DNA from 3 places in the Brevibacillus sp. 1238 genome. Region 1 is predicted to be linked to each of the others. Evidence: riboswitches for the same ligand, from Rfam matches in the RefSeq annotation. Region 1 holds a riboswitch; each other region holds the start of a gene.
What was found. A riboswitch is a leader RNA that binds a small molecule or an ion and turns the genes downstream of it on or off. The one in region 1 is predicted to bind cobalamin.

Region 1 (3,258 bases):
AAGAAAGCACTTGCAAGCTTTCCCCGAAGCCTCTGGCTGCCATCCCTTTGTACAACGCATCGTATTTGCGCATCGCCCTGACGAACAGCTGGGCAGCCAGACCGCCGATGTCGCGCATCGTCGCGCGAAATCCCCGGTGCCCGCCACGCGAGCGCTGAGCAATCCACAACTGATGGGAGACGCCGAGCAACACGAAAATAAAGCGGTACATAATCATCAGCAAATCCGTAACGATGACCGGAAGCCGCAGCTTGCGCAACACCTGCAAAATCTCGGCAAACGGCACCGTAAACAAAATAAAGGAAAAGCAGGCAAGGCTGGCCATCGTTCGCCAAAACAGCACCCACACCTTGCTGATGGCGCTCGCTGGAACGTAAATCAAATAAGGGCCGACATGCCACGCCACTGCCATCTGAGTCACAGGAGCTGTCTCCGCCCTTGTCGCTTCCAACAGAAGTGCAGGCAAACCCAAAACAAAGAACGAGAGAGACAAAAGAAGAAATCCGAAATAGAAACGGACGGGAATACGGGCATATCCGATCACCCATACTCCCATCCAAATGCAAATCGCCATTTGCAACCACTCATGTCCTGTCAAAACGAGCAAAATCAACGCGCTCGCAAACAGAAGCTTGTGTTCCGGCGGCAAAAATCTCAGACGGTTTTGATACGAAAGAGAGTCAAGCTGCTGCCAGTTCATTTTTTGTTTTTATCCAGCCGACCTTTGTACAAGCCCATCGCATAGCCGACAATGCCCGCTCCCAATGCCGCTTGCACGGCAAACAGCAAGCTCTCTGTCTCGCCTCCTGGCGGTTCAAGCAGCGGCTGGAACCACGGCTCGTACGCAGGGGCAATCTCCTTGATCGCTTCCTCTGCCGCTCCGTCCGCTCCGCCGAACTCCGAGTCCTGCACCAAAAGCAACGGCACGATCGCAAGCACGACGACACCCAGGAGCAGCAGCCAGTTCATTCCTTTTTTCACAGCGATTCCTCCCGTTTCAGCAAGCGCAGCTCCGCCAGCTCTTTTGCATTGTAAGATTGAAGCCAGTTCCAGACGAGCACGGTCAGAAGCCCCTCGCTGATCGCCAACGGAATTTGTGTGATGGCAAAAATGCCAGCGAACTTGGCGAAAGAAGCCAATACCCCGCCAGACTCAGCCGGAAAAGCCAGCGCCAACTGAACAGATGTCACTACATAAGTCGCCAGGTCAGCAAGAGCTGCCGCAGCGAAGACAGCCAAACGTTGTCCTCCGTTGGCACGGACAATCAGGCGGTACACCCCGTAAGCCACCATCGGCCCGACAACCGCCATCGAAACGGCGTTGGCGCCAAGCGTGGTCAATCCGCCATGCGCCAACAGCAAGGCTTGGAACAACAGCACCAGACTGCCCAGCACAGACATCACCCACGGGCCGAACATGATCGCCCCAAGTCCTGTTCCGGTAGGATGGGAGCTGCTTCCCGTCACCGAAGGAATTTTCAAAGCAGACAGCACGAAAGCAAAGGCACCTGATACGCCAATAAGCAACTTCATTTGCGGGTGTTCTTTGACGATTTTGTTTAACGAACGAATGCCAAGAATGAAGAACGGAATAAATACTACCCACCAGAACAACGCCCACGACAGCGGCAAATACCCTTCCATAATGTGCATCGCGTAAGAAGTTTGCGGTTCATTTACGAGAAAATAAAGAACAAAGCCCGCAATCAATAAACAGGTCGAGACAAAGCGTGATCGATTCAAGGCAACTTCTCCTCCTTTGCTGTTCTTTTTACCGTTTTTTCCAATCAAAAAAGCCCCATCCGATAGCAGACGAGGTATGCGCACAAAACAATAGACATGAACTTCTGTCCAATTGCTCCGTATTCACCGCTCCTTTCCGCGAAGGTCTCCAGGGTGTGGCAAGTAGGTAGGTCTCCTGGCTTTCAGATCGATGCGCTCTTTGTCCTTCCCCATATGAATATGAGTGGAACTTCATCAAAGAGAACTCCCTGATTACAGTGGCGGGACCGCTCGGGACTTTCACCCGATTCCCTGTTACCCTTCGTGCTCATGCACACAAAGGCACCTATTGCCGACAATATCCAATTGTTTGACAGTTCTTGCTTGTCCTACATTATTATACTCAATCGCCCAATCCAGCGTAAAGCTTATTATCAAAAGGCTCCTGCAACCGATGACCTTTTGGCGAATGTCATTGACTGCACGAGCCTTGTTTTTGGTTCTACGTTTTTGATTCTACGCTTTCGCGTCCACGCCAACCGCTTCGCTGATGTGGGAAAAACCGTCCCGCTGCATCAGCTTGAGCAATTGCTTGTTGATCTGCTTCGAAATGCCAGGCCCTTGATAAATCATGCCAGTATAAACCTGGACCAGGCTGGCGCCCGCGCGTATTTTCTGATAGGCGTCTTCTCCGGTAAAAATGCCTCCGACACCGATAATCGGCACTTTGCCTCCGACTTCCTGATAAATCTCTTTCACCCACGCTGTCGATCGCTCTGTCAGCGGCTTTCCGCTCAAACCGCCCGCTTCCTCGGCGTACCGATGCCCTTGAACAGCTTCCCGCGACAGTGTCGTATTGGTGGCAATAATCCCGGAAATGCCTTCCGCCACAGCCCCTTGCACGACATCGCGCATATGCTCGTCAGACATGTCTGGAGCTACTTTGAGCAAAATCGGTTTTTTCTGAATGCCGCGCGCTTCCAGCTCAGCCGCTTTCTCGCGTATCGCCCGCACCAGCTGGCGCATGCTTTCTGTCTCCTGCAAGTCGCGCAAATTCGGCGTGTTCGGCGAGCTGATGTTAATGACGAAATAATGGCCGTACGCATAGAGCATGTCCAGACACTTGATATAGTCAGAAGCCGCTTCCTCATTAGGAGTGACTTTGTTTTTGCCAATATTGATCCCGATCGGAACATCGGAATAAGCGTAATCTACCAGATGCTGCGAAGCCAAATACGCACCGTGGTTGTTGAAGCCCATTCGGTTGATCACTGCTTCGTGTTCAGGCAAACGGAACAAGCGGGGCCTCGGATTGCCAGGCTGTCCCTGCGGCGTCAAAGTCCCGATTTCCACAAAGCCGAACCCGAGCGCACCGAGCGCATGATACACTTCGGCATTTTTGTCAAAACCGGCGGCGAGTCCTACCGGATTGGGAAAAGTCATTCCCCACAGCTTTGTCGCCAGACGCTCGTCCTTCAACTGGAACATCATTCTGAGCAAGCTTTTTCCCGGAGCAGAATCTTCCATCAGCTTCAAG
Region 2 (3,258 bases), on a different contig from region 1:
GTATTTGGCGGCGATGGCCGTTGCTACGACAGCGCCGAGCGAGTAGCCTACGACATGAAAGTGCGTAAAGCCTTCCTGCATAACTGCCTGCACATTTTGCTCGACCAGATCGTCCAGCTCCAGCCGCTCGCGGTCGTCTTGCGTTTTGCCCGAGCCGCTGTAATTGGGGGTGATGACGGTAAAGTCAGGTGCCAGCGCCTTGCCGAGATTGCCCCACGTGCCTTCGTAACTGCCTCCTGTACCGTGGATCACCAGCACGGCAGGTCCGCTTCCTTCTACTGCATATGCGACGTTTATGGGACCAACCTGAACGAATTTTTCCATGAGGGCCTCCTTGAAATCGTGTTTTACAAAAGTGATCTTACCGAATACACTGTAAAAAAGTAAGTACGCACTTTTTCGTTGAATACTTACCAAAAGGGAAGTGAGAACCATGGGGAACCAACAGGTGATTTATCAAATAAACGGCAAACAGTTTCAGTGTCCGATCGAGCTGTCTGTTTCCATTCTTGCAGGAAGATGGAAAACGACGATTATTTGCCAACTGATGAACGGGAAAAAGCGGTACGGTGAGCTGAAGAAAAACATCATGGGCGTGAATCACAAAATGCTCGCGGAACAGCTGCGGGAGCTGGAAGAGGCGGGGATTGTGCTGCGGCATGTGTACCCGGTCGTTCCGCCAAAGGTGGAGTACGAGCTGACAGAGCGGGGAGAAGCACTGCGTCCCGTGATTGAATACTTGATCAAATGGGGAGAGCAGTTTGGCACGCCTGTGGCGGATGAAGTGGAGCCGACTGCCTAAAACTGCTGAAAGCACCGGGCCATAATCGCATACGACAACCATACGACCACCTGAGAACGGCGGATTTTTTTCGGGCGAAGGCAAAAGAGGGAAGGAAGCGGCCGATTTGTTTTTACGGTCCCCCCTCCCTATGAAAATAATGGTATAATCAGCCAAGAATAGCATGCAGCTAGGTGCCTTTGCGAGAGCAAGGGGTAACAGGGAATCGGGTGAAAATCCCGAGCGGTCCCGCCACTGTAATTGGTGAGTTCTCTTTCCAACATGTCACTCGGTATGGAGCATAACCATCGGGGAAGACGAAAGAGCGCGATGAGCCAAAAGCCAGGAGACCTACCTAGTTTGTCACACCCGTAATCCTTCGCGGAAAAGGTGAGGTGTAGGAAGAAGCTGCGACAGCTTGTGTCTATTTATTCATGATGTCGACTGATTACTTCTACACGTTTGCCTCGTCCGGCGGGACGGGGCTTTTCTATTGATCACAAAAAGATAGGGAGTGGAAACGATGCTGCAAAAGAACCGGAAAAGCTGGATCGGCAAAGCATGGCTGTTTGGCCTGCTCACGATTTTTTTGGTCGTGACTGGCTGCTCTGCTGCTTCACCGTCATCGTCAACGCCTGCGGAACAGAAAACTGAACAGGCGGTGCCGCAGGAAAAGCAGGAGCTTGCTTTTCAAGATTCCGCAGGGACTGCGATCACGGTAAAGCTGCCAGTAGAGCGGGTGGTCGTGCTCAATCGCAACACGGCAGAAGCGATCAAGCTGCTGGGAGCCGAGCAGTACGTGCTGGCTACAGGCGACACGACGGTCAAAAATAACCCGTACCTCGGATTTGACAGCAAGCCGGATGTGGGGGAAACGAAGCAGATCAATCTGGAGCAAATCATCAGCTTGAAGCCGCAAATCGTCTTCGCCTATACGAATCGCCCCGACAAGACGCTGGAGGAAAAGCTGGAGCCAGCCGGAATCAAAGTCGTGCGAATGAACAACTATTTGCCGGAACAGATGGATGAGGAGCTGAAGCTGCTCGGCAAAATTTTTGATAAATCGGACAAGGCAGACGAATTTCTCGCCTGGAAGCATTCGATTGAAAAGCTGTTAGCGGACCGGGTGGCGGGCATCAAGGAGGAAGACAAAAAACAGGTGCTTGCCTTGTCAGCCGGATTTCTCAATACGAACGGGGGCTACCGGATTTTCCCCAGCCAGTCGTTAGACGGGAAGCCAGGAGTAGGGGAAGGCTACGCGACGATTCTGGCTGGCGGGAAAGACGCTGCCGACTTGCAATGGAATCCGGCGGAGGCGTCGACTACGATCATGGTCGACGAGGAATATGTGCTCAAGCGCAACCCGGAGGTCATTACCCTGCACGGCACCTGGCTGGGTGGCTACAATGTGAAGGATACGAAGCCGTTTGAAGAAGCGCTGCGCCATATTATGAGCACGACATCTGTTTCGCGGCTCAAGGCGGGGCAAAGCAAAGACATTTACTTTTTCTACACCAACTTTGTCGGATCGGACAAGCGGTATATCGGCAATCTCCAACTAGCCAAATATTTGTACCCGGATAAATTCCAGGATATCGATCCCGAGCAGTATGCCAAAGAGTATTTTGAAAAATGGTTAGGCGTGCCATACCAAGGCATTTGGCACTATTCGTTCAAAGATGTTCAATGACAGCCAAGGACAACCGCTGAGCAAGCCAGTGCAGCGACCGATCCAGGCCATCTATCACGGGAGCGTGAAAAGCAAGCTGCTCATTTTGACAAGCCTTTTCCTCCTGCTGGTGCTGCTGACGCTTTACGCAGTCAGTCAAGGGGCTGTAGAAGTTGCGTTGCCTGAGCTTTTGGCTATTTTGTCCGGACGCGCTTCCGATGAGATGACCGCCTACATCGTATACGAGATTCGGCTGCCGCGCATGGTCATGTCGATCATTACAGGAGTTTCGCTGGCATGTGCCGGTGCGATTATGCAGGCGATTTTGCGCAATCCGCTGGCAGACCCTTTTACGCTCGGCGTATCGAGCGGAGCGGCTTTTGGAGCAGCATTGGCGATCGTGGCCGGGACGAGTGTGTTTGGCATCAACCTCGTTTCGAGTGGACAGTGGATGATCGCTCTTAATGCCTTTGTGTTTGGCTGTCTCGCTGTGGGCGCGGTCTACGGCATCGCCAAGCTCAAAAACAGCTCGACGACCGTACTGCTTTTGGCGGGGGTGGCCATTGGGCAACTGTTTTCGGCGGGCGTTTCCGGTTTGAAGTTTTTTTCCAACAACGAAGCGTTGAAAGACTTGGTTGTCTGGCTCATGGGAGGATTTTGGGGAGCGAAATGGCAAGTGCTGCACATTTTGCTGCCGCTCGTGATCATCTCGCTTGTCCTTTTGCTGAAATACGCCTGGGACCTGAACTCGCTATGCGCTGGCGAAGATGTAGCGCGAACGCTCGGCGTCAATGTCAAACAAGTCCGC
Region 3 (3,258 bases), on a different contig from region 1:
CGGTTCGTTTGTTTTGCTTCAACAAATAGGCGAAAAACGGCGCTCCCAAAAACGCGGTCACGACGCCGAGCGGGATTTCCGTAGGAACGAGCAGCATCCGCGCCAGCGTATCCGCCCACAGGACGTAGATGCCGCCGCCAATCGCCGACATCGGCAGCAGGATGCGATGATCCGGCCCGACCAGCATCCGCACCAGATGCGGCACGACGAGGCCAACGAAGCCGATGATCCCTGAGATCGAAACCGCTGCCGCCGTCAACAAAGTCGATACGAGCAAAATAATGAGCTTCGTCTTGTCGACATTGACGCCCAGGTGCGCCGCCTGACGCTCACCCAGAGCAAACAGGTTCAAGGAGCGGGCATAGCCAACCAGCACGATTACGCCGATCAGCACATACGGAATCAGCACATACGTAAAAGCCCAGCCGCGAAACGACAAGCTGCCCATCAGCCAAAAGACGATTTCGTTCACCGTCTGGTTCGACAAGGACACCATAAAAGAGACGAGCGAACCGAGAAACGCCTGAATGACGACCCCGGATAAAATGAGCGTCTCTGTTTGCAGCTTGCCCTGCGTCTTCGCCAGCGACAGTACAATCCACAGACTGCACAGCCCCGTCAAAAAGGCGACCACAGGCGTGCTCCATTCCCCGAGAAAAGCGAATTGCAAGCCAAACAGGATCAGAAAAGCGGCACCGACAGCAGCTCCGGATGCCACTCCCATCGTAAACGGGTCTGCGAGCGGATTGCGCAGCACCCCTTGAAATCCGGCGCCCGCAAGCGACAGGCAAGCCCCTACCAGAATCGCTAGGATGACGCGGGGAAAACGCACTTTCATCACGATTTGCTCGGACGAATCCGGCCATGTCACGGCAACCAAGTCCGACATGCCGGGGAGCTGATGCAACAAGATCAGCCATACTTGCGAAAGCGGAAGCGATGCCGCTCCCATCGAAATGCTGACTACCGCCGATGCCAGCAGGATCAGACTGCTGGCTCCTCCCCATAAAAGCAACTGCTTCTTCATTTTATTTCACCAGATCAGGGTAAATCGCTTTGGCTACCTCGATCAAACCTTGGGTAATCCGCGGTCCCGGGCGCGAAAGCAAATTTTGCTCCATCCCGAAAATCTGCTTGTCGCGGATCGCCTTCATCTTGTCCCAGCCGTTGCGGTTCGCAATGATGTCCTCCAGCTTTTTCCCTGTCTTGTCGTCCGTAATGCCTTTTGCATACAAAATGACGTCAGGATCGCTTTTTAAAATCTTTTCTTCGCTGATCGGGTTCCACCCTTGGGTATCAGCGGCAATGTTTGTCGCGCCTGCCAGTGAGATCAGCTCATCCAGAAATTCCCCTTTGCCCACCGTCCAGCCCGGCGAAAACTCCAGGTACACTTTTTTCTTGTCTTCCGGCTTCACCGCTTTGACCGCTTCCTGCACGCGCGCGATGTCCTGCTTCATGCTTGCGACTACTTTTTCCGCCTGCTCCTGTCTGTTTGTAATGACACCCATCGCCAAAATGTTGTCAAATATCTCATCCATTTTTTGCGGGTGAGTCACGTAAACAGGCATGCCTAACGTTTTCAGCTTCGCAGCGACAGGCTCATCCATCGAGATTCCGCCGATGACCAGATCAGGCGACTGGGCGAGAATCGCCTCTTCGCTCGGCTTGACGACACCGCCCACTTTCGGCTTCGTGGCAGCTTCTGCCGGATAATCGTCGTAGTCGGACACCCCGACGATCCGGTCGTTCAGGCCGAGTGCGAACAAAATCTCTGTTTCACCCGGAGAGGTGGAGACAATCCGCTGCGGCTCTTTTTGCAAGGTCACTTCTTTTCCCGTCGAATCTTTGACCGTCAGCGGGTAGACAGTCGCTTTGGCCGTTGTTTCCTGTGGTGTTGTCTGTGGCGCCTCTGTCTTTGGAGCAGGGGCTGTTTGCGTGTTGCCATTGCCTGTGCAGCCGACCAAGCTTGCAGCAATGACCAGGGGCATGAGCAGTTTCCACGAACGTTTCATATGTATAACTTCCTTTCTGGGCAACTGGTTGATTCTTAGCATAGAAAAACCCCTTCGCTTCCAGCGGGAAACAAAAGGGTCGACTTGCCAGAACGATCTGGTCACGCCAAAAAGTCCTGAACGGGCCGAACCTTTCCGCGAAGGCGCAGGCACATCATGCAAACAGGCAGGTCTCCTGGCTTGCGGCTTGCGACAGCCGCTTTACAGTGGCGGGACCGCGCCGGATTTGCACCGGCTTCCCTTTTCACCTCGCCCATGACAGACGAGGCACCTGCTTGCTGTATTCAGTTGTTTGTGCCTGCAAGCTAAGACTCACCCACCATCATAGCATTCCTTGGCCCAAAAAAGAATGCGTCATTTTGCACCAAAACGCAGGCCCAGGCTACCCGTCAACCTGCAGCAGCCACTGGCCTTTTGCCTAACCGACGAAAATTACTGCTTGCGCTTGTGCAAGTAATCGATAATTCCCATCGCACACACCTGCAAATCCAGTCGCAGGACGTTCATCACTTCATGCTGCTCGGCAATGCCGCGCGCTTGCAGATGCTGGCTGACAAGAGCGAACAGCCTGTCCCCCAATTGCTCCGTGCCAAGCCCGGCGGAAACGGCCGCCTCGCCTTCTGCCACGAATACGGGAAGCCACTCTGCCACTTGCCGATAGACGTCCTCCACTTCTTCCGTCATGCCAAAATGCCCGAAGTAGATACGCTGGAGTTCGCGCTTGCGAAAACGCTCGATAGACGCAAGCATCGCCTGCGGATCGAACTGGTTTGGAGACGTGGACGGCAAAACGAAATGCAATCCGTCTTTTTGGAGTTGCGGATAAAAAACGCCCGCTGTATCACCTGTGAACATGCCGCGGCTAACCGGATCGTAAATGCTGAAATGATGGTTCGCATGGCCGGGCGAATCCAAAAATTCAAGGACACAGTTCGGCCCGATCGGCAAGGTGTCTCCGTCTTTTCGCACCAAGATTCGCTCCTCGGGAATCGCCACAATCGGATCGAACAGGCGGTTGAAATCGTCCTGGTAAACGGCTTTCGCTCCCGCAATCAAGCGGCTCGGGTCCACCAGATGGCGCGCTCCTTTTGGATGCACCACGATTTTGGCCTGCGGGCATTCGCGCAAAAACAAGCCTGCCCCGCCCGCGTGATCCAGATGAATGTGCGTCACGATGATGTATTTGACTTGCTCCGGCGAAAAGCCGAGCTTGTGCAATCCTGCCACAATGTACGGCACGGACGGG

Region 2: it holds a riboswitch for cobalamin, as region 1 does, so the genes downstream of both, M2298_RS22435 (ABC transporter substrate-binding protein) here and M2298_RS12775 (energy-coupling factor ABC transporter permease) in region 1, are expected to answer to the same signal.
Region 3: it holds a riboswitch for cobalamin, as region 1 does, so the genes downstream of both, M2298_RS07555 (ABC transporter substrate-binding protein) here and M2298_RS12775 (energy-coupling factor ABC transporter permease) in region 1, are expected to answer to the same signal.

The regions. Positions count from the first base shown of each region.
Region 1 covers NZ_JARXWC010000004.1:377,285-380,542, forward strand. Annotated here, with positions in the region: gene cbiQ (cobalt ECF transporter T component CbiQ) at 1-700, opposite strand, end outside; gene M2298_RS12770 (energy-coupling factor ABC transporter substrate-binding protein) at 697-981, opposite strand; gene M2298_RS12775 (energy-coupling factor ABC transporter permease) at 978-1,742, opposite strand; cobalamin riboswitch at 1,891-2,086, opposite strand; gene M2298_RS12780 (quinone-dependent dihydroorotate dehydrogenase) at 2,238-3,258, opposite strand, start outside.
Region 2 covers NZ_JARXWC010000012.1:94,049-97,306, forward strand. Annotated here, with positions in the region: gene M2298_RS22425 (alpha/beta fold hydrolase) at 1-324, opposite strand, end outside; gene M2298_RS22430 (winged helix-turn-helix transcriptional regulator) at 434-802, shown strand; cobalamin riboswitch at 957-1,154, shown strand; gene M2298_RS22435 (ABC transporter substrate-binding protein) at 1,305-2,471, shown strand; gene M2298_RS22440 (FecCD family ABC transporter permease) at 2,500-3,258, shown strand, end outside.
Region 3 covers NZ_JARXWC010000003.1:7,580-10,837, reverse strand. Annotated here, with positions in the region: gene M2298_RS07560 (FecCD family ABC transporter permease) at 1-1,027, opposite strand, end outside; gene M2298_RS07555 (ABC transporter substrate-binding protein) at 1,029-2,012, opposite strand; cobalamin riboswitch at 2,161-2,302, opposite strand; gene M2298_RS07550 (MBL fold metallo-hydrolase) at 2,445-3,258, opposite strand, start outside.